2 regions of the Cryobacterium psychrophilum genome follow, and region 1 is predicted to be linked to the other one. Evidence: predicted binding sites of a transcription regulator. Region 1 holds the regulator's gene; the other holds the start of a gene.
The links. Region 1 encodes LexA, which represses DNA repair genes until DNA is damaged. Its sites were predicted from a motif close to TCGAACANNTGTTCGA; they were not measured.
Positions count from the first base shown of each region.

Region 2: the regulator LexA is predicted to act here: its motif matches at 2,135-2,150, upstream of EDD25_RS11240 (Rv2578c family radical SAM protein).

Region 1 covers NZ_SODI01000001.1:692,141-703,990, reverse strand. The annotation lists gene hflX (GTPase HflX) at 1-255, shown strand, start outside; gene EDD25_RS03310 (methylenetetrahydrofolate reductase) at 546-1,577, shown strand; gene metE (5-methyltetrahydropteroyltriglutamate--homocysteine S-methyltransferase) at 1,574-3,907, shown strand; gene lexA (transcriptional repressor LexA) at 3,983-4,687, opposite strand; gene EDD25_RS03295 (LysM peptidoglycan-binding domain-containing protein) at 4,980-5,378, shown strand; gene EDD25_RS03290 (histidinol-phosphate transaminase) at 5,462-6,559, shown strand; gene hisB (imidazoleglycerol-phosphate dehydratase HisB) at 6,569-7,192, shown strand; gene hisH (imidazole glycerol phosphate synthase subunit HisH) at 7,189-7,821, shown strand; gene priA (bifunctional 1-(5-phosphoribosyl)-5-((5-phosphoribosylamino)methylideneamino)imidazole-4-carboxamide isomerase/phosphoribosylanthranilate isomerase PriA) at 7,888-8,634, shown strand; gene EDD25_RS03270 (SseB family protein) at 8,618-9,430, shown strand; gene EDD25_RS03265 (ATP-dependent helicase) at 9,605-11,850, shown strand, end outside.
Region 2 covers NZ_SODI01000001.1:2,375,728-2,387,577, reverse strand. The annotation lists gene EDD25_RS11245 (sensor histidine kinase) at 1-840, opposite strand, end outside; gene EDD25_RS11240 (Rv2578c family radical SAM protein) at 999-2,126, opposite strand; gene EDD25_RS11235 (malate:quinone oxidoreductase) at 2,240-3,670, opposite strand; gene EDD25_RS11230 (DUF1801 domain-containing protein) at 3,832-4,278, opposite strand; gene EDD25_RS11225 (EAL domain-containing protein) at 4,376-6,808, opposite strand; gene EDD25_RS11220 (aspartate-semialdehyde dehydrogenase) at 7,025-8,125, opposite strand; gene EDD25_RS11215 (aspartate kinase) at 8,161-9,438, opposite strand; gene recR (recombination mediator RecR) at 9,598-10,197, opposite strand; gene EDD25_RS11205 (DNA polymerase III subunit gamma and tau) at 10,201-11,850, opposite strand, start outside.

The DNA.
Region 1 (11,850 bases):
TTCGTCTCCGCGCGAAGCGGCGAGGGCATTGACACCGTGCTCGCCGCCATCTCAGAGCTGCTGCCCACGCCACAGATCGAACTCCACCTGCTCGTCCCCTACGAACGCGGTGACCTCATCGCGCTGCTGCACGACGAGGGACGGGTCGTCTCGACCGAGTATGTGGAAGCGGGCACGCTCATCACGGCGTTCGTCACGTCGGAGATCGCGCCGCACTTCACCCCATTCGTGCAGCAGCCCGCCGTCACCGACTGACCCCAGCCGCGGCGTCGAAAGCCGCCAGCCCGCCGACACTCGTCGACGGCTGGCGGCTTTTTTGCGCGCGCGGTCCGCACTCTGAGCACACTCGAGTCACGCGGCGTCACACTCCGACGTGCCGGTTGGGAGTGTTGTAGATTTCTACACAATCGTTGCCCGGGGATTTTCTCCCGCGGCATGGAGCGACAGCCGAGCCCGGCACCCGCCCGCGAGTCACTGTCAGCTCCGCTGATGGTCCGCGGCCGCCCGGCCGCACTTTCCACCGCTTCTGCCGAATGAGGAACCCGATGACCGAGACGACGACATCGACACCGCGCACGACGCACGTGCCGTTCTCGTTTGAGCTGTATCCGCCGAAAACGGATGCCGCGGTATCCGCCCTGCACACAACAATCGACCACCTCGCGGCGGCCGGACCCGAGTTCCTCTCCGTGACCTACGGGGCCAACGGCTCGTCTCGTTCCTCATCGCTCGAGGTGCTGCGGTACATTCTCGAGCACACGACGGTGGACCCGATGGCGCACCTCACGTGCGTGGGATCCTCCAATGTCGAGGCCAGCGTGCTGATTCGGGAGTTTCTCGACGCGGGTGTGCGCAGTTTCCTCGCGCTGCGCGGCGACCCGCCGCAGGGGGTTGCCGAGGGAGAGACGTTCCTCGGCGACCTGCACAGCGCCGCCGAGCTCGTACAGCTGATTCACCGGGTGCAGGCCGAGCGCGTGCCCTACCGGGAGACGGTCATTCCCGGCCTGCCGGGCGCCCGCGGCGTGAAGACGGAGCGCGACAAGGTGCGCATTGCCGTGGCCGGGTTCCCCAATGGTCACCCACGGTCCCGCGCCACATCGCAGGACATCGACACGCTGCTGGCCAAGCAGGCCGCCGGCGCCAACCTCGGGATCACCCAGCTGTTCTTCCACGCCGACGACTACCTCACTTTCATCGAGCGGGCCCGCCGCGCCGGCGTCGAGTTTCCGATCCTGCCCGGGATCATGCCCGTCACGAGCCCCGGTCGGCTGCGGCGCATCCTCGAACTTTCCGGCGAGGAGTTGCCGTCGGACCTCGCCATCCAACTCGAGGTCGAACCGACCCCGGAAGGCCAGAGGGAGATCGGTATCGCGCATGCGACCCAGCTCGCGCAGCAGGTCCTCGACGGTGGCGCCCCTGGCCTGCACCTCTATGCCTTCAACCAGCACCCAACCGTGCTCGAGGTGCTGCACCGATGCGGCGCCCTCGACACCCGCAAACTTCACCCCGCTTCCACCCGTTCAGCTTCCAGCTATCCCGCCTTTTCGGTGGCCTATCCAGTCAGGAAATCAGCATGACAACCATCCCCGAATTCCCGTCCGGAACGATCCTCGGCTACCCGCGCATTGGGCGCCGTCGTGAGCTCAAGAAGGCCGTCGAGGCCTTCTGGAGCGGCGCGACCAGTGCCGACGAACTCGAGGGCACTGCCGCCGGCCTGCGCTCAAGCACCCGAGAGCGTCTGGCTTCCCTCGGCCTGGGACGCACCGATTCATCGATCCCGGAGTCCTTCTCGTTCTACGACCAGGTGTTGGATGCCGCAGTAACCGTCGGGGCGGTGCCCTCACGCTTCGCGTCGCTCGTGGGCGCTGACGGTCGAATCGACCTCGCCGGCTACTTCACCCTGGCCCGCGGGGAGGGCGACAAGCTGCCCCTTGAGATGACCAAATGGTTTGACTCGAACTACCACTACCTCGTGCCGGAGATCGGACCGGAAACGGTCTTCTCGCTCGCGAGTGACCGAATTGTGCGCGAATTCGAGGAGGCTCGGGCGGCTGGGTTCACCACCCGGCCCGTTATTGTGGGCCCCATCACGTTCCTACTGCTGAGCAAGCCGAGCGACGAAGCGCCGGTGGGCTTCCAGCCCCTGTCGCGCCTGGATGATCTCGTGCCCGTCTACGCTGAGCTCCTCGGCCGCCTCGCCGCAGCCGGAGCCGAGTGGGTGCAGCTGGATGAGCCCGGCCTCGTGAGCGAAAGCATCGACGTGCCTCGCGCAGAAACGCTCGGAGCGCTTGCCGCGACGTACGCGACCCTCGGACAGCTGGACCGCCGCCCGGCCATCTTCGTGGCCGCTCCCTACGGCAGCCTCGACGATGCACTTCCCGTTCTCGCCGGCACCTCGGTGGAGGCCATCGGCATCGACCTCGTACGCGGAGCCGTACCGGCGTCGACGCCGGGGCTCTCCACCAAGGTGCTCGTGGCCGGCGTGGTCGACGGGCACAACATCTGGAGGGGCGACCTTCGGAACGCCCTCACCCGCGCCGAGGCGCTGCGTGAGCTGTCCCCGTCGGTGACCATCGCGACGTCGACATCGTTGCTCCACGTGCCGCACGACGTGACGGACGAGTCATCGCTCGGTGCGGACCTCACGAGCTGGCTCGCCTTTGCCGACCAGAAGGTCGCCCAGGTGGCTGTTTTGGCTCGCGGGCTCTTCGACGGTCCCGCAGCGATTGAACCCGAACTGGCCGCTGCCGCTGCTGCTCTGGAATCTCGCCAGGCGGCACCGGGAGTGCGCGACGGCGCGGTGCGCGTGCGTACGGGCGCCCTCAGCGCCGCCGACTTCTCTCGCGGTGACTACGTCGATCGGCTCGCGGCCCAGGAAGAGGCGCTCGGCCTGCCGCTGCTACCGACCACCACGATCGGATCCTTCCCCCAGACCGGTGAGATCCGGCGCGCACGTGCCCAGCTGCTCAAGGGCTCGCTTACCGAGGCCGAGTACCGTGCGCTCATGCAGGCCGAAATCGCTCGGGTTGTGGCGCTGCAGGAGGAGATCGGACTTGACGTTCTCGTGCACGGCGAACCCGAGCGCAACGATATGGTGCAGTACTTCGCCGAAAACCTCGACGGCTTCGCCGTCACCGAGAACGGGTGGGTACAGTCCTATGGCAGCCGGTGCACCCGACCGTCCATTCTGTGGGGCGACGTGTCCCGGCCGCGGGCGATCACCGTGGACTGGTCCGTGTACACACAGAGCCTCACGACGAAGCCGGTCAAGGGCATGCTCACCGGCCCGGTGACGATCCTCGCCTGGTCATTCGTTCGCGACGACCAGCCCCTGGGCGAGACCGCCCGTCAGGTGGCGCTCGCGTTGCGCGATGAGATCGGCGACCTCGAGGCTGCCGGTATCGGCATCGTGCAGGTTGACGAGCCGGCACTGCGGGAGCTACTGCCGCTCAAGAAGGAGCAGCAGCCGGACTACCTCGACTGGTCGGTCGGATCCTTCCGGCTGGCGACGGCCGGCGTCGCGGACGCCACCCAGATCCACACTCACCTCTGCTACTCGGAGTTCGGTGTCGTCATCGACGCGATTGCGAACCTCGACGCCGACGTGACGAGCATCGAGGCCGCGCGCTCGCGCATGGAGGTGGTGCACGACATCGAGGCCGGTGGCTTCGACCACGGCATCGGGCCGGGAGTATGGGACATCCACTCCCCGCGGGTTCCGAGTGTCACCGAACTCACGGAACTGCTCGAAACCGCACTCGGCTCGATCCCGGCGCGACAGGTCTGGGTGAACCCCGACTGCGGTCTCAAGACCCGCGGGTATGCCGAGACGGTCGATTCGCTCAAGAACATGCTCGAAGCGACCCGGATCGTTCGCGAACGAATCGTCGCTGCCGTACTGGCCTAGCCGAAACAACAGACGCCGCGCGGGGAGCTGCACATACCGTGCTTCTCGCCGCGCGGCGTCGTGTGTGTGTCGTAGCTATACGGATCGGAGAACGGCCACGACCTTGCCGAGGATCTCGGCGAAGTCGCCAACGATGGGCTCGAAGTTGGAGTTGCGGGGGAGAAGCCAGGTGTGGCCGTCCCGCTGCCGGAAGACCTTGACGGTGGCCTCATTGTCGAGCATGGCGGCGACGATCTCGCCGTTCTCGGCCGTTTTCTGCTGACGGATGACGACCCAGTCCCCGTCGCAGATGGCCGCGTCGATCATCGACTCGCCGATGACCTTGAGCATGAAGAGCTCTCCCTTGCCCACGAGCTGCCGGGGGAGAGGGAAGATCTCGTCAATCTGTTGCTCGGCCGTGATGGGAACGCCGGCAGCGATACGCCCGACGAGCGGAACCATGGCCGCGTCGCCGATCTGGGCGGGGCTCGCCGAGCCCTCGCCCTCGCGCACGACGGTGTCCTCTGCCGATCGGGGAACTTCGATCAGTACCTCAAGCGCCCGGGGGCGGTTGGGGTCGCGGCGCAGATAGCCGCTCAGCTCAAGCTGGTTGAGCTGATGGGTGACGCTCGATAGGGAAGCAAGTCCCACCGCGTCGCCGATCTCTCGCATGCTTGGCGGATACCCACGCTGGCTGACCGAGCGTTGGATCACGTCAAGGATGGCGAGCTGGCGGTCACTCAGGCTCTTGCGTCGCCTGGTGCCGCCCTTGTCGCGGGAACCGCTGGTGTCTTTCGTCACGCTTTCGCTCCTCGAGTCGGTCCCGCCTGGGCCTGATGGCTGTGAGACGGGAATGTCGGTGGTGTCTGGTTGAGTTCGGAATGAACAATTTCTCTATCGAAACTTTATCCAGTTTGCGCAGCCAAGACAAACATCTATTCGAGGGTGTCGCGAACTATTTGGGTAGATTGCAAGCGAAAGGGTTGATTGTTCGAATATTCGAAGTTATATTCGGAACATAGTTTCGCATTCGTCCCTCCCGGCCGAGAGTCGGATGCGGAACTCGCCGAATTAGATCACCCGGAGGTTCGACATGAGGGCAGTAGACATCAGCACCGTACACATGACCACGGCACCTGGCAATGCGGCAACAGCGGCCAACACCCGATTTCGACTGACCCGGCGCGGACGAATCGTCCTCACCACGATCGCGGCGACCCCACTGGTTGTCGCGGCAATCATGCTGGCACTGAACGGAGGAATCGCCGAGGCGACAACGCCCGGTGCCGCTTCGAGCGCTGTCCTGCACGCGGAACTCGTGTCATTCCGGTACGTCACCGTGGCCCCGGGCCAAACCCTGTGGAACCTCGCCGAGTCGATCGCCCCCAGCGCAGACCCCCGAGATGTCATTGTCGACATCATCGATCTCAACCAGTTGCAGGGTGATTCCGTGCAGCCCGGTCAGCGTCTCACCCTGCCCGCCGGCTACTGACGGAGGCCAACCCCCGCGCGCGTACTCCGCTCCGAGAACCTGCGGGTTGGGGGAGAGGCCCCGGGTCGCCGTAGCATTGACGGGTGACCAGCCTCAATGATCTTCCCCTGCGCGCTGACCTTCGCGGTCAAATCCCCTATGGAGCTCCGCAACTGCACGTGCCGGTAGCCCTCAACGTGAATGAGAATACGCACCCGATACCGGAGCCCGTGGCTCTGGACATTGTGCGCGCCCTGGCTCAGGCGGTTCTCACCGTGAACCGGTATCCCGACCGTGAGTTCACCGAGCTCCGGGATCGACTCGCCGCATACCTCGGCCACGAACTGACCCGGGAGAACATCTGGGCGGCCAACGGCTCCAACGAGGTGCTGCAGCAGGTGCTGCAGGCGTTCGGCGGCCCCGGCCGGTCCGTACTGGGGTTTGCCCCCACCTACTCTATGTACTCCATTCTCGCCTCGGGCACGGGAACTGAGTGGATCGAGGGCGACCGCGATGCCGATTTTCACCTGTCACCAGAGACTGCGGCGGACTGGGTAACGCGCACAAACCCCGACCTCGTGTTTCTGTGTTCCCCCAACAACCCAACGGGCACGAGCTTGTCCCTCGACACGATCACCGCTGTCTATGAGGCGAGCCGCGGGATCGTTGTTGTAGACGAGGCCTACGCCGAGTTCGAGCCGGACGGCACTCCGAGCGCCGTTGCGCTGCTTCCGGGGCGCGAACGCCTGCTTGTCTCTCGCACAATGAGCAAGGCCTTCGCCTTCGCCGGCGCCCGGGTGGGCTACCTCGCCGCCGACCCCGCCGTGACAGACGCCCTGCGCCTCGTTCGCTTGCCGTACCACCTGTCGGCCTTCACCCAGGCGGCCGCCAACGCGGCGCTGGCCCACTCCGAGGAGATGCTGGCCATGGTGGACGAAATTCGCGGTCAGCGGGACCGTCTGGTGGTCGAACTCGCGCGTCTGGGCTACTCCCCGTACGAGAGCGGGAGCAACTTCGTGCTCTTTGGCGGCGTACCGGATCCGCACGCCATCTTCGAGGCGCTGCTGGCCGAGGGAATCCTCATCCGCGACGTTGGGATCGCCGGCCACCTGCGTGTCACGGCCGGTACCCGCACCGAGACGACGGCGTTCCTCGAGGCGCTTGAGCGCCTCGGTCGACCGGCTTCGTCCGCAGGCGAATAAACTAGGCTCATGAGCTCATCTTCAACGCCGGTTGCACCGCGCGTCGCCCACCTGCAACGCGAGACCAGCGAATCAAGTATCGAGCTGTCGATCAACCTGGACGGAACCGGGGTGAGTGACATTCAGACGACCGTACCGTTCTACGACCACCTGCTCACGGCGTTCTCGAAGCACTCCCTCACCGACCTTACGGTGCGCGCTCATGGCGATACCGAGATCGACGTGCACCACACGGTCGAAGACATTGGGATTGTGCTCGGCCAAGCCATCAAGCAGGCGCTCGGCGACAAGTCCGGCATCTCCCGTTACGGTGACGCCGTGGTTCCGCTCGACGAGGCACTCGTGCAGGCCGTCGTGGACATCTCCGGTCGGCCGTACCTCGTGCACGGTGGAGAACCCGCTGGATTCGAGTTCCACCTCATCGGCGGGCACTTCACCGGTTCTATGGTGCGTCACGTCTTTGAGGCCATCACCTTCAACGCCGGACTGACCGTACACGTGCGAGTTCTGGGCGGTCGGGATGCGCACCACATTGCGGAGGCAGAATTCAAGGCCTTCGCTCGTGCCTTCCGTCTCGCCAAGGCGTTTGACCCGCTCGTGAGCGGTATCCCCTCCACGAAGGGCGCCCTGTGACCTCTGTTGTGGTCTTCGACTACGGAACCGGCAACGTGCACTCCGCCGTCAAGGCGCTGGAACTTGCCGGCGCCGACGTGACACTCACCCACGACCGGAAGGCTGCCCTGGAGGCCGATGGCCTCGTTGTTCCGGGTGTTGGTGCGTTCAGCGCGGTCATGGCGGCGCTCACCTCCGTGCGTGGTGACGAGATCATTGACCGGCGCGTCGCCGGAGGACGACCCGTGCTGGGCATCTGTGTGGGAATGCAGGTGCTCTTCGAGCACGGAGTGGAGCGTGGTGTCGATACCGAGGGCCTCGGGGAATGGCCGGGAACGGTGACGGAGCTTCCCGCGCCGGTCTTGCCGCACATGGGCTGGAACACCGTGTCCCCCGACCCCGATTCCGTACTGTTTCGGGGTATCGAGGAGGAGCGGTTCTACTTCGTTCACTCCTACGCCGCGCAGTCGTGGACGCTCGAGGTTCAGCCCCCGTTTCCACAGCCGCGCCTGACCTGGGCCGAGCATGGTGGGCCCTTTCTCGCCGCCGTTGAAAACGGGCCGCTCTCGGCCACGCAGTTCCATCCGGAAAAATCCGGGGAGGCTGGCATTCACCTGCTAAAAAACTGGCTGGCAACCCTGCGCCACTAGCGCATCACCCCACATTATTGTGTTCAAGTCGGCCGTCTCAGCGGCCATGTGAATTAGAGGAAACTAATGAGTGAGTTCAACACCACCCCGCGTCTCGTTCTGTTGCCGGCCGTCGACGTCGCCGATGGCAAGGCCGTGCGTTTGACGCAGGGGCGGGCCGGCACCGAGACCAGCTATGGCACCCCCGAAGACGCTGCAGCGGACTGGGTGCGCCAGGGAGCCGAGTGGATTCACCTCGTGGACCTCGACGCAGCCTTCGGCCGTGGAAACAACACGGGCGTCATCAAGAAGGTCATTCGGCAGGTCAAGGACGTGAATATTGAGCTGTCCGGCGGAATTCGCGACGACGAGTCGCTCGAGGCGGCGCTCAACACGGGCGTGAAGCGCATCAACCTCGGCACTGCCGCGCTCGAAAACCCCGCGTGGGCAGCGAACGTCATCGCGCAGTACGGCGAGGCCGTCGCGGTGGGACTCGACGTGCGCGGAACCACCCTGTCGGCCCGCGGCTGGACGAAGGATGGCGGCGACCTGTGGGAGGTCCTTGAGCGCCTCGAAACTGCCGGATGCGCCCGCTACGTCGTGACCGACGTCACCAAGGACGGCACCTTGCAGGGACCCAACATTGACCTGCTGCGCCAGATCCTCGACAAGACCCGCAAACCCGTCATCGCCTCCGGGGGAGTGTCGAGCCTCGACGACCTGATTGCCCTGCGGGAACTCGTGCCGCTCGGCCTGGAGGGGGCCATCGTCGGTAAGGCGCTGTATGCGGGAGCCTTCACCCTCGCCGAGGCGCTGGATGTCTCGGGCTCGTAACCTCGGTTCCACCGGTTCATCGTCCGGGCCGACCATCGGCGGCAACACGGCCGACTCCGCCGGGCAGCCCTGGGCGGGGCGGGACTTCGAGCCGAACATGAGCGCCGACGACGACGGGCTCGCTCCGGCGCCGCTCATCGAGGCGGTGCGTCGATTCCACGCGCGTGAAGCGGGCGAGGAGGGCGTCATCGACGCGATCCGTACCTCGCGGTTGCTGATCCCCCTCGTCACCGCGCTTGGCGAGTCCGGCACCAACGACGACGGCGTGACGATCGACAAGACGCAGGAGTTGTCGATCATCACCGTGGCCGGGCCCGACGGACGAAACGTGTTGCCGGCGTTCACCTCCGCGGCGGCCATGTCGGCCTGGAACCCCGAGGCCCGCCCGGTTCCCGCCGACGGGGTTCGGGTTGCCCTCGCCGCGGCGCAGGAGAACACCGACGTCGTTGTTCTCGACCCGATGGCGCCGACGGAATTCGTCATTCGCCGCCCGGCCCTGTGGTCGATTGCGCAAGCACTGCCCTGGACGCCGAGTTACGCGAGCGCGCAGGTGCGAGCAGCCTTCGACGCCACGGTCGCCACCGAGCTCTCCGTGCTCGGCCTCGAGCTCGTCGCCGGAGACCCGCACGGCCGGTTGAGCGGACCCGAACTCATCGTGCGCCTTGAGCTCGTTGTCGGCCTGACCCAGCCGGAACTCGACGCTACCCTGGCTCGCCTCGCCGCACGCTGGGCCGCGAGCGACGTGATCGCCACCGGGGTGGATTCCCTCACGGTGCAGCTCGTCGCCTCCGAGTAGCCCGTCCCCGGCATCCACTCGCCGCCGACATAGCCCGCGTGGTTGCTCGTTCAGGAGATCCCGGCTGCTGCGGCTCGCGCGCCGGCGTGTTGGCGCGGGGGCGGGGCGTTCGCGTGTGCGTTTCTCCTGAAGTAGCAACGAGCGGATGTCGGTGCGGCGCGCGACAATAGACCCATGACGGTGCTGGATCGCTTTTCGCCCGCAACCCGGGCGTGGTTCGACGCCGCATTCGCGGCGCCCACCGCGGCGCAGCTCGGTGCCTGGGAGGCCATCTCCGGAGGTTCCCATGCCCTCGTCGTCGCGCCAACGGGCTCGGGCAAGACGCTGGCCGCATTTTTGTGGGCTATCGACCGGCTCGCCCTCGCACCCCCGCCCGGCGCCGCGGTGGAACCCGCCTCCACCCGCGTGCTCTACATCTCACCGCTCAAGGCCCTCGGCGTCGATGTGGAACGCAACCTGCGTGCACCCCTCGTGGGCATCACCCGGGCGGCGGAACGCCTGAGCCTTTCGGTGCCGCAGGTGAGCGTGGGGGTGCGTTCGGGTGACACCCCCGCCGCCGAACGCCGACACCTCGTCAAAACGCCCCCCGACATTCTCATCACCACGCCGGAGTCGCTTTTTCTGCTGCTCACGAGCGCGGCACGTGAGTCCCTGCGCGGGGTGCACACCGTCATCATTGATGAGGTGCACGCCGTGGCGGCCAGCAAGCGTGGCGCCCACCTCGCCGTGTCCCTCGAGCGCCTCGACGCGCTGCTGGCCAAGCCGGCCCAGCGCATCGGCCTCTCGGCCACCGTGCGCCCGCATAGCGAGGTGGCCCGATTCCTCGGCGGAAGCGCCCCGGTGCGCATCGTCGCGTCGGCCTCACCGAAACGGTTCGACCTGCGCGTTGTCGTGCCCGTCGAGGACATGAGCCAGTTGGGACCGGTGGTGCCGCGCGAAGGATCCACCGCAGCGTCGTCGGCCCAGACCGGGTCAATCTGGCCGCACGTCGAGGAGGCCATCGTCGACGAGGTGCTCGCGCACTCCTCGTCAATCGTGTTCGCCAACTCTCGGCGACTCACCGAACGTCTCACCGCCCGGTTCAACGAGATCTACACCGATCGGCTCGCGGCAGCCGATGACGCCGGGGGACTGGATGCGCCACTCGGTACCGAGGCATCCGCCGCCCGCACGAGGCCACCGGCCGAACTGCTCGGAGCGAGCGGCCAGACCACCGGCGCCGACGCCGTGCTCGCCAGGGCCCACCACGGATCGGTCAGCAAAGAACAGCGAGCGCTCATCGAAGACGACCTGAAGTCCGGGCGGCTGCGGTGCGTCGTGGCCACCTCGACCCTCGAGCTCGGTATCGACATGGGCGCCGTCGACCTCGTGGTGCAGGTGGAATCGCCGCCGTCGGTGGCCAGTGCGCTTCAACGGGTGGGGCGGGCCGGGCACCAGGTGGGGGAGATCTCCCGCGGAGTGATCTATCCCAAGCACCGGGCAGACCTTATTCACGCTGCCGTCACCGCGGAGCGGATGCTCACCGGCCAGATCGAAGCCCTGCGCATTCCCGCCAATCCGCTGGACATCCTGGCCCAGCAGACGGTGGCCGCCGTGGCACTCGATGAGATCGACGTGGAGGAGTGGTTCGAGACCATTCGCCGCAGCGCCCCGTTCGCGAGCCTGCCCCGCTCCCTGTACGAGGCCACCCTCGACCTGCTCGCCGGGCGGTACCCGTCCGACCGGTTCGCCGAACTGCGCCCGCGCATCATCTGGGACCGGGTGGCCGGCACCCTCACCGGGCGACCCGGCGCACAACGGCTCGCCGTGACCAGCGGCGGAACCATTCCCGACCGTGGCCTGTTCGGTGTCTTCATGGTGGGCGGCGACGAGGTGGGCAGCAAGCGAGTCGGCGAACTCGACGAGGAGATGGTCTACGAGTCGCGCGTGGGCGACGTCTTCGCGCTCGGCACCACCAGCTGGCGCATCCAGGAGATCACCCACGACCGCGTGCTGGTGCTGCCGGCGTTTGGGGAACCTGGCCGACTGCCGTTCTGGAAGGGTGATGGCCAGGGCCGCCCCGCCGAACTCGGCGAAGCGATCGGTGTCTTCGTGCGCGAGGTGTCCGCATTCTCCGGGCCCCAGGCCCGCGAGCGGTGCGCCGCCGCCGGCCTGGGAGAGCAGGCGATCACCAACCTGCTGGCCTTCCTGAACGAGCAACGGTCCGCCACCCGCTATCTGCCGACGGACCGAACCCTGGTCGTGGAGCGGTTCACCGACGAGCTGGGCGACTGGCGCGTCATCCTGCATTCCCCGTACGGCATGCAGGTGCATGCGCCCTGGGCCCTTGCCGTGGGCGCCCGGGTGCGGGATCTCTTCGGGCTTGACGGCAACTGTGTCGCGAGCGATGACGGCATCGTCGTGCGCATTCCCGACACGGG
Region 2 (11,850 bases), 1.7 Mb from region 1:
GCGGCATCGGTCAACGGCGGCAAAGAGCGCGCTGGCGGCGAGTAAGCCGGTGCCCGGGGCGTGCGGGTCGACGCCATCGTCAGCGAGCCAGTCGGTGCCTCGGAGGGAGTCGAGCGTGTTGCGCAATCCCGCGCGAACATGAGGGGTGAGCTCACCGGGCGCGGACAGCGAGAGGGTCACGAGTTGGCTGACGATCGTGTCGTTGAGCACGGCGATCGAACGGTTGTCAAGCGAATGCCGCAGCTGGCTCGCCGCATCGTTCTGGGCAGCGCGGAGCAGCGCCGGCTGCGCGAGCGCTCCACGGCGGCGTCCGAGTGCGGCGACGAGCAACACCGCCGTCAGGAACACATAGGCGGACACCGTGAAGAAATCGCGGCCAGCATTGACCCCGGAATGGACGACGGCGAGCAGAGCCGCCGTCTCGGCGAGGAGGAAACCGGCCGTGCTCCAGAAGACACCGACCACAAGTCCCGACCCGGCGCCACCCACCATGATCAGGGCCATCTTGGGCAGGGCGATGAGAAAAACGGTCGACGCCGAGATCTCCTCCGGAACGCCCAGCACGGTGTCGCTGAAGACGTAAACGCAGAACGTGCCGGTGAGCAGGTACGCGAAGGAGGTGAGGAGGCTGCGGCGGCGTGCGAGAAGAACGAGGAGGCCGGCCATGGCGAGGATGACGGCGATGGTGAGGGAGAGTTCGGCTCCGGCCCGGGTGGAACTCAGGATGGCAACGGATGCGAGAGCGCCAGTGAGGCAGACCAGGCCAAACCAGTGGGCGGCCCGTGCGAGGGCGCGACTGAGCGCTGATTGAACAAGGTATCCCGGTAATCCAAGAGTCATCAAATCCCCTTCAGTTTAAGTATGCCATCTGAGGCTTGGAGTCCGCCCGCATCATGGGCGGCACGAGCGCGCCGCCCGCGAGCAGAAATCTTCCGCCGGACACCGGCGTGCCGGGAGGGCGTGAGGGCATGAATTGCTCTGGTCGGTTTCGGTGCCGCCTAGAAGAGTCGGGGCGACAGCTGCGGTGGAAGCTCCTCGGCGATGAGCGACCGAGCCGAACCGGCCATGAGGTCACCGGGAGGGCGAACGTCGGGGGCGGCCCGCGGCCCGGAGCCAGTGGCGAGCGCGGCATCCAGGGCGCTCGAGCGCGGTCCCCCTGTGGCCGGATCAGTGCGCCCCCGCTCGAGACCATGCGCACGAACGAGGGGCTTCATGCGCTCCCCGAGCCAGGTTCGGTAGCCCTTCGCGGCATAGGTGCCACCGGCAAACAGTTCCCGGTACTGCGGCAGCAGCTCGGGGTGCTCACGCTCAAGCCACTGGAAATACCATTGCTTCACGGTGGGCTTGAGGTTGAGCGCGCAGTACAGCACATTCGATGCACCGGCCGCTTTCGCCTGGCGGAGCGCCTCGTCGAGGTGCGCCCGAGTGTCGGTGAGGAACGGCAGAATCGGCATCATGAACACCCCGCACTCCAGGCCGCGCTCGCGCACCGCGGTGACCGTGCCGAGCCGAGCCGTGGTGGACGGCGTTCCCGGCTCGACGGACTGCTGCAGATCATCGTCGTAGATGGCGATGGAGAGCGCAAGGTCAACCGGCACGAGCCGACTTGCTTCGGCGAGCAGGTCCAGGTCGCGGCGCAGCAGGGTGCCCTTGGTGAGTATCGACAGCGGCGTGCCGGACTCCGCGAGCGCTGCGATGATGCCGGGCATCAGCCGGTAGCGCCCCTCCGCCCGCTGGTAGGGATCAGTGTTGGTACCGAGCGCAACCGGATGCCGTCCCCACGTTGGCTTCGCGAGCTCTGTGCGCAGCACCTCGGCCACGTTCACCTTGACAATGATTTCGCTGTCGAAGTCTTTGCCCGCATCCAGGTTGAGATACTCGTGCGTCGGCCGAGCGAAGCAGTAGGCACACGCGTGCGAACAACCCCGGTAGGGATTGATCGTGTACCCCAAGGGCAACTCACTCTGTCCGGGCACCCGGTTGAGCGCACTCTTGGCCAGGATCTCGTGAAACGTGATCCCGGCGAAATCCGGCGTCTGCACGCTGCGCACGAAGTTGTTCAGACGCGCGAGACCCGGAAGTGCCCCGGGCTGCTCCGTCGTGAGTTCCTGTCCCGTCCATCGCATACATCAATTCGAACACAACTTCGAGCGGAGTGCAAGATTGTCGGCATCCGTTGACGCAGAAAACACCCTCCCGGAACCGGGAGGGTGTTTTCGACGCGGGCTGCGGTGCCGGGCTACGCGGTGAGGTGCAGAACCGCGGCGGTAGCGGCGAGCGAGGCGGCGGCAGCGGCCGGGTCATCGGACAGCTTGGTGCCGTGGCTCGGAATCATGGCGCGAATCTTCGGCTCCCACCCCGCAATGCGGTCGGGGAAGCACCGGGCCAGCAGATCCACCATGATCGGGGCGGCTGTGGATGCTCCGGGCGAGGCCCCGAGCAGTCCGGCGATGCTGCCATCGGCGGAGGTGATCACCTCGGTACCCATCTGCAGGATTCCACCCTTGGCGGCATCCTTCTTCATCACCTGCACGCGCTGGCCGGCCGTGATGAGCTCCCAGTCGCCCATCTTGGCGGTGGGAACGAACTCCTGCAGCGCCTTCAGCTTGGCTTTGCGGGAGGCGAACACCTCGCCGACAAGGTACTTCATCAGGTCAAAGTTGTGCCGGGCGACGGCGAGCATGGGACCGAGGTTGTGCGCGCGAATTGAGAACGGCAGGTCGAACCACGTGCTGGTCTTGAGGAACTTCGGGCTGAACCCGGCGTACGGGCCGAACAGGAGCGACATCTCGCCATCGACAATGCGGGTGTCGAGGTGCGGGACCGACATGGGCGGAGCACCAACCCCGGCCTTGCCATAGACCTTCGCCTGGTGCTGAGCCACGAGATCGGGATTGGTGGTCCGCAGGAACTGCCCGCTGATCGGGAAGCCTCCGAATCCCTTGATCTCGGGGATTCCGCTCTTCTGCAGCAGCGCGAGCCCGCCACCGCCGGCGCCGACGAACACGAATTTGGCGTTGACGGTACTGCGGGTCTGCCCCACCTGGCGCAGGAGGTTGATGCGCCAGGTGCCGTCGACGTTCTGCTGCAGGTTGGTCACCTGTCGGTTCATCTTCACCTCGACGTCGTGCTTGGCGAGGTTATCGAACATGTAGGTCGTGAGGGCGCCGAAGTCCACGTCGGTTCCGAGATCGCTGCGCGTGGCCGCGATCTTCTGCCCGGACGGGCGCTTCTTGGTGATCAGCGGTGTCCAGCGGCCAATGACCTCCGGATCGTCGCTGAACTCCATGCCCGCGAAAAGCGGCTGATTCTTGAGCACCTCATGACGCTCGCGCAGGTAGGCGACGTTCGCCTTGCCGCGCACGAAGGTCATGTGCGGGGTGGAGTTGATGAACTTCTCCGGTTCGGGCAACGCACCGGTCGTGACCAGGTGCGCCCACAACTGACGGCTGATCTGGAATTGCTCGTTGATACTCACGGCCTTATCTGCGGTGAGTTTTCCCCCGGGCACTTCCGGCATGTAGTTGAGCTCACACAGCGCCGCATGGCCGGTGCCGGCGTTGTTCCAGGGATTTGAACTTTCCTGCGCTGCTTCCCCCAGTCGCTCGTACACTTCGATCCGCCAGGACGGCTGCAACTCCTTAAGGAGGGTGCCGAGAGTAGCGCTCATGATACCGCCGCCAATGAGAACGACGTCTACGGGTTCCGTTGAATTCACGCTTCCGAGTGTATCGCGGCGCCGGAGCGCCTTAAGCCGGGCCGGGAGCCCAACCGGGTCACGGGCCGACGGGGGAACGGCGGGGACGCCCGCTCCCCCGGGGCTGGTCGGGACTAACGCTTGATGCGTTCGTAGGTGGCGAGGAAGTCCTCGACCGACAGACTTGCGACCGAGCGGGTGACGATGTCAAGGTCTATGTCGGCGAGGGTCTTGAATCTGAGGCAGCTTTTCCCCATGTTGAGTTTGAGGCCGGTGGCGGCCCACTCGGCACGGAAGGCGGCGTCCGCTGCCGGGTTGCCATACAGCGCCATGAGATACAGCGAGTGGTAATTCTTCTGCGCCGCGAGGCTCACATACGACAAAGGCTGGCCGTTGTAGGTCTTCGGGTAGGTGCTGAGCGGAATCACCCAGCCGGGCATGCCGTGCGGCATCCCGAGCTCGTATCCGCGCGGCATGGCGTCGCGCACCGCGTCGATCACGGGGTACAGAACGGCACGGGCGGACGGGGCAAGATCGAAGAAGTAATCCTCAACCTCCGCGGGTACAGGTGGTTGTTTCACGTGTTAACGCTAGTCACTGAGCGGATACCATGCGAGGCCGGGGCGCATTCCCCCGCCGGCGTGGCGCGAAACCGTGCCGGGAGGCGGCGCTCGACCCTCACGGCCCGGACACCGCGACGGCGTCGTTGTCCTCAGCGAGCGAGACGAGGGGCGGGGCGGTGTTCTCCGGCACAAACGGTTGGTGCGGCACCACGGCCTCAACGCCGTGCTTCTCGAGCCTGGCGAGCGTGTCTTCAGTACTCTGCGGGGTGCCGTAGTGAAAGCCCTGTGCACCACGAATACCCAGTCGGGTCAGGTGGGACGCCATGACCTCGTCCTCGACGCCCTCGACGATCATGGAGTACTCGAGATTGTCGCCAAAGCCCTGCAGCGCCATAAGCACCTCCTGCTGTCGCACGTCGTCGAGATCGTCCACGAGGCTCTTGTCGATCTTAAGAATGTCCATCGGCACCCGCACGAGCGAGTCCACCGAGGAATCCTCCGACCCGTAGTCATCGAGGGCGATGAGAATGCCGATGTCTCGAAGGTGGTCGACCTGGGCGCGCAGCGCCGGTGATACGCGTGCCACCGAGCGCTCGTTCAGTTCGAGGCACAGGGAGATCTCAGGGTAGCGATGGGCAAGTTCTTCCACGAAAATACCCAGGCGTTCGGGCAGAACCTGCATCGCCTCCACGTTGACGGTCATGCACAGAATGCGGGGTTCAACGAGCCGGAACGCGGCCGCTGCGGCCATGGCCTTCTCGGCCACCTGCCGCGTGAGGTCGTCCAGCAGCCCCAGACCCTTGGCCTTTGCCACGAGCGCGGGCGGCGACAGCGAACCGATCTCGGGGTCACTGAACCGCACGAGCGCCTCGAACGCCCAGATCTGGCTCGTGACGAGGCTCACGATCGGCTGGTAGGCCATTTCCAGACGGTTCTCTCGAATGGCGTCGATCACGCTATCGTTCACCTGCGGCGACCGGTGGTCTGAAATGCTGATGCTGCTCTCATGGGCGGGACCGCCACTTCGGCGGGATTCCTTGACCGACAGCATGCTCCGGTCGGCGTCGACAACGAGCTGGGAGACATCCGTTTCACGGTGAGCGGAGTACGCCAAACCGATGCTGAGAAGCGGATGCACCGTGGTGTTGTCGATCACCATCGGCTCCCCCGACGCGGCCATGATGCTTTCGGCCAGGAGCTTGGCCTCGGCGAGCGACGACAACCTCGTGAGGATGATGACGAATTCATCGCCGCCGACGCGGGCGACCACGTCGAAGGGACGCACGGCGAGATGCAACCGATGACCGAGCGCACGAAGAACGTCGTCGCCGGCCTGGTGGCCGAGCCGATCATTGAGGCGCTTGAAATCGTCGAGATCCAAAAAGAGCACGGCAAGCGCCTCGGAGTAGCCGCGGTGATCGTTGATGTTGGCGAGCGCCTCCTGGAAGGCACCATAGTTGGGGAGTCCGGTGAGCGGATCGGTATTGGCCCTCAGCGTCAGGCCACCGATGTCGTCCCGAGTCTGCACGACAACGTCGGTCGTGTGCGCGAGAGCATTGAGGGCGAGCTGGTCATCGCGGCTGAACGCGACGTCCATACCATCTCGGTGAGCAACGATGAAGAGGAGCTGCCCCTCAACGAGGGTGACGGCCGCGGCAATGTCGTGGGGGTCACCGGGATGGCTGCGCAGGTTCACCGTTTCTGCTCCAATGGCCTCGCCGACGGCACGGCGTAGGAGATCAGCGAAGGATTCGGAATCCGCAGCGTGACTGAACGACTTCGCGTTGAGCGCGGCTGTCCCGCGGATCAGGCCGTTGAATCTCCGTCGCATGTTGGCCAGGCGCACCGATCCCCGTGCCGCCACGGTGACCAGGGTGAGGAGCAGAAGCACGACGAGCGCGTTGCGTGCCTGGACCGACTCATCAAAGTAGGGCAGGGCAGGGTTGTTCCACAACGAGGCGAGGGCCGTGAGGCCCGCTGCTCCGACGAAAACGATGGCGACGCGCAACGGCGACGTCGGGACCGCGGCGTCAAACACCCACGGGGCCGCGATGCTCATGCGACGCCCAGTCTCCACGGTCAGGATCGTCACCACGAACGCGACGGCCGCAATGAGCACGGCCATGACCTGCGCCACGTCAGCGCCGCGAAGCGCGTGAAAGACTACGAGGTTAACGGTAGCTCCCACGCCAACCAGGCCCGAAGCGTAGGCGGAAAATGACCAGCGATGTGTGCGAGCGATGGCGCGCACGGCGGTGCCAATGGCCAACACTCCCACGGCAGCCGGGTCCCCAAGCATAGGAGCGAGAATGGGCAACGCAATGACGGGCAGAGTGAATGAAAGACTGCGGTACGGTGGCCCTCCCACCCAGAACCGGTAGCTCTCGAGCGCGGCGACGCATACCACGCCAATGGCGGCGATGACCCAGTCTGTGATCGTTCCCCGGAACAGGTGGGTCACGGCGCCGACGATCGCGGCGATCCCGTAGGCCATGAAAATCACGAACCCGGCCCGCCGTAGTCCGTCCCACAACCGATTACGCCTCACAAGCCAGAGTGTAGTGCAGAGCGCCACCAGTTCGGGGGCCGACAGGGCGCCCCTGCCCCGGGCAGCCCTGCTGATCATCTCGCAGCCATCGCAGCTTTCCGGCCGCGCGGAGGGGCTTTGTTTCCGATCACTCTGCGGGCGGGCGCGGCATCGTCGTCTCCGGGCCCATGCACCCTTCCGAATATGGGCGCCGGGGAACGCCCATGTCCGGCGCGGCTAAGCCGTGCCGAGCTGCGCGGCAACGAGTTCAGCGATCTGCACGGCGTTGAGCGCTGCTCCCTTGCGGAGGTTGTCATTGCTGATGAAGAGGGCAAGGCCACGGTTGTCGGGAACGCCCTCGTCCTGCCGAATACGGCCGACGAAGCTCGCGTCCTGGCCGGCCGCCTGCAGGGGCGTCGGCACGTCGGTGAGCGTGACGCCGGGGGCATCCGCCAGCAATTCGTTCGCATGCGCGACCGTCAGCGGCTGGGCGAACTCCACGTTGATGGAGAGGGAGTGCCCGGTGAAGACGGGAACGCGCACGCACGTGCCGGAGACGCGCAGGTCGGGCAGCTGCAGAATCTTGCGGCTCTCATTGCGCAGCTTCTGTTCCTCGTCGGTTTCGAAGCTCCCGTCGGGGACGATGGACCCGGCGAGCGGAATGACGTCGAACGCGATGGGGCGCGCGTAGATGGTGGGTTCCGGCAGCGTGACGGCCGTGCCGGAATGCACGAGGCCAAGCAGGTTCTCGTCCTGCACAGCGACGCGCACCTGGGAGGCAAGCTCGAAGGCACCGGCGAGGCCGCTGCCAGACACCGCCTGATAGGTGCTCACGATGAGTCGTTCCAGGCTGGCCGCTTCGTGCAGCACCTTGAGCACGGGCATCGCGGCCATGGTGGTGCAGTTGGGGTTGGCGATGATGCCCTTGGTGGCGAGGTGGATGGCCTCGGGGTTGACCTCGCTCACCACGAGGGGCACATCAGGGTCCATGCGCCAACCGGAGGAGTTGTCGATCACGGTGACGCCGGCCGCGGCGAAGCGTGGCGCCTGAACCTTGGACAGCGACGCTCCGGCGGAGAAGATGGCCACGTCGAGGCCGGTCGGGTCGGCGACCGCCGCGTCTTCGATCACGATATCGACGCCCTTGAAGGGCAGGGTGTTGCCCGCGGAACGGGCAGACGCGAAGAAGCGGATGCTCTTCACCGGAAAATTGCGCTCGGCCAGCAGTGCGCGCACAACGGCACCCACCTGCCCGGTGGCACCGACGACGCCAATGTTGACTCCTGCGGTGGTTACGGCGTTGGTGCTCACTTGCTTCCTAACGTAGAACGGTGTCATGCGTCCGGGTTTTGCGGACTCGGTGCTGGTGTGGCTTAGCGGCCGGTTCCGCCGTGTACCTGGGCGTCGGAGTCGGCGTCGAGCCCGAACGCGGTGTGCACCACTCGGAGGGCCTCGTTGATGGTGTCGGCGCGGGTGACGACCGAGATGCGAATCTCGCTCGTGGAAATCATCTCGATGTTGATTCCGGCCTCGAACAGCGCCTCAAAAAGCCTGGCCGACACGCCCGTGTTGGTGCGCATGCCTCCACCGACCAGGGCCAGCTTTCCGATCTGGTCGTCGTACTGCAGGCCCGCGAAGCCCACGTCCTGCTGTTCGTTGGTGAGCGCGGTGAGCACCTGCTGTCCCTCAGACTTGGGCAGCGTGAAGGAGATGTCGGTGAGACCCGTCGCGGCAGCGGACACGTTCTGCACGATCATGTCGACGTTGGCGTTGGTCTTCGCGACGATCTTGAAGATCAGGGCGGCCTTGCCGGGGATGTCGGGAACACCGACAACGGTCACCTTTGCTTCACTCAGGTCGGCGGCGACCCCGGCGATGACTGGCTCTTCCACTATCTCTCCATTCGCGCGGGCAGTATCGGCGTTGTAGACGATGGTGCCGGTGTTGTTATTAAAGGATGACCGTACATGCAGCGTGACGCCATGGCGACGAGCATATTCCACGGCTCGTATGTAGAGGACTTTCGCGCCGGCGGCCGCGAGCTCGAGCATCTCTTCGCTTGAAACGCGGACGAGTTTGCGCGCCTTGGGCACGACGCGAGGGTCGGCCGTGTAGACACCATCGACATCCGTGTAGATCTCGCAGACATCGGCGTGCAATGCTGCCGCGAGTGCGACGGCAGTTGTGTCGGAGCCGCCGCGACCGAGGGTCGTGATGTCTTTGGTGTCGCGGTTGAAGCCCTGGAAGCCGGCCACGATGGCGACGGCGCCCTCGTCGAGCGCGTCGCGGATACGGCCAGGGGTTACATCCACAATGCGCGCCGAACCGTGGCGGGCGTCGGTGATCATGCCGGCCTGGCTGCCGGTGAACGAGCGGGCGTCGTAGCCCATGCTCTTGATGGCCATTGCGAGCAGCGCCATGGAGATGCGTTCGCCCGCGGTGAGCAGCATGTCGAGCTCACGTGGCGCGGGCAACGGGGTGACCTGGTGGGCCAGGTCGAGCAGCTCATCGGTGGAATCACCCATGGCCGACACGGCGACGACCACTTCGTTGCCGGCCTTGCGCGTATCGACGATTCGTTTCGCGACACGCTTGATGCTTTCGGCGTCGGCAACGGACGATCCGCCGAACTTCTGCACGATCAAAGCCACGTAGCACTCCTGAGCTGGGGGAAGATGGGCAGGGCCCCAAGCCCCCAGTATAAATGTCGCGCCGTGCGGCTCCCACCATATGACGCCGTGTGGCCCAGAGACACGTCGGGATGGCCCTTTCCGACTCTGACCCTGCGCGTCGAGCACCGGTGCCGGAAGCTAGTGGGCGACCTCGCGGCGCCCTTCGAAGGCACGGCCGAGGGTGACCTCGTCGGCGTACTCGAGGTCGCCGCCAACTGGGAGGCCCGAGGCCAGGCGGGTCACCCGAATCTCCAGCGTCGTGAGCAGCCGGGACAGGTAGGTGGCGGTGGCCTCTCCCTCGAGGTTCGGATCGGTCGCGATGATGATCTCCTGAACCGTGTTGTCGGCGAGGCGCTGCATCAGCTGGCGGATGCGAAGGTCATCGGGACCCACGCCGTCGATGGGGCTGATCGCCCCGCCGAGCACGTGGTACAGCCCCTTGAACTCGCGAGTGCGCTCGATCGCCACAACGTCCTTGGCCTCTTCCACCACGCAGATGAGCGCCGCGTTGCGACGCGGATCGCGGCAGATCATGCACGTGGGCTGCTCGGACACGTTGCCGCAAATGTCGCAGAATCGCACCTTGTCGCGAACCTCGAGCAGTACGTTGGCGAGCCGGGTCACGTCGACCTTCTCGGTCTGCAGAATGTGAAAGGCAATGCGTTGGGCCGACTTGGGCCCGATTCCCGGCAGCTGCCCGAGTTCGTCGATCAGTTCCTGAACAATACCTTCATACATGGGCTAGTCGCCTCTCGGTCGCGGCGGTGCCGCGGAGTACGGCTGTTCTTCAATGAATGTGGCGCCAAGAATCTCGCGTACGACCGCCTCGCCGTAGCGCTGTTTTTCGGCAAAGCTGGGCCCCGGCGTCGGGCGTGCCTGGGCTGTCGGGCGTGCCTGGGCTGTCGGGCGTGCCTGGGCTGTCGGGCGTCTACCAGCGGATGCCCCTGGCGCGCCAGGTTGCGGGGCGGGAGCGACGGACGTCGTAGCCGTTGCCCCGGATGCGACTCTGATCGGGTTCGCTGCGGACGCTTCCTGGTGGGAGGGAACCCGCTCCTCGCGGGGGCCACCGCGCTCCGGCTCCACGTCGTCGTCGAAGGGCGGGGGAACATCGTTGAACGGCGGCTCCTCCGGCTCACTGCGGGCTGGAGTGCGCTCCGGGGCCGGTGCGCCGGGCGCCGGGCGAGTCTGGGCAGCTGGTGCCGGGGCGGCCGGCGCCGGGGCGGCTGGTGCCGGGGCGGCCGGCGCCGGGGCGGCCGGCGCCGGGGCGGCCGGCGCCGACGCGAGGGGGGCGGCGGCAGAACCGGGGATCACGACCGTGTTCCAACCGGTCGTGGCCACGGGTCGGTCCACAGCGGTGGTCTCGCTCGGGGCGTGCGGCACCGGTTGTGCGCCGGGGCGCGCCGAGTCGTCGACCGTGCCTGCGGCGGCGATCTCAGCGCTGGGACCGGCATCCGTGGCCGAAACGGCACCGGCACCCATGCTCGGGCCGGTGGCCCGCGGTTCGTCGTGGGGCGCATCGACATCGGGTGCTGTCGACGGCGATACCACCGGGACAATGGGCGCGTCGGGCGCGGGACCGGAGGGCGGACGTGGCTCCTCACGGGCGATGAACTTCACCTTGAGGCCCAGGACCGCCAGGATCGCGGTGCGGAGAAAGTCGCTCACGCCCATGCCGGGCGCGGGCGAATGTTTGAAGCTCGCGACATCGGCTTCACTCGGAAAGGACAGCACGAGCACGTCGCCGCGCAGGTCGATCAGGTGCGCCGTGTAGACCACGAGCCACGCGCTCACCTTGGCCGTGCGCACGGCATCGAGAATTTCGGGCCAGGCGTCACTGAGCTGCGCGAACGTGACGGGGCCCGTGGGCATCACGCGCACCGGCGGCGCAGAGTCCCTGGCCGCGGTGTCGTTGGGCGCAGAGTCGTTTGGCGCAGAGTCGTTTGGCGCAGAGTCGTTTGGCACGGTTTCCCGATCGGATGCCGGCGCAACACCCGACGTGTCGGCCTCGGGCTCGGGCTCGGTCGATACCGCAGGCGCCGCCGGGACGGTTGCAGGCGTGGTCGCCTGCGTAGTTGAAGGCGTGGTGGCTGGCTCGGCCGCTGGCGTGGCCCACTCGACGCGACCCACGCCGACCGACGGCGCGGTCTCGACCGGCTCAGTCGACGCAGCCGACGCCGCCGACGGCACCGTTTGCGCCGGCTCGGCCTTGGGGCGAGGCGCCGCGGGCGCGACCGGCTCCGCCGAGCGGCGAGGCGGTGCGACCGGTGCGGGCTCAGCGGCGGGGCGAGGCGGCGCCCCATCCACGCCAATTCGACGTTCGAGGCGCTCAACACGAGCCAGCGCCCCGCGAACGGAGTCGTCCGTTGCGGGGATGAGCGCCCGCGCAATCAT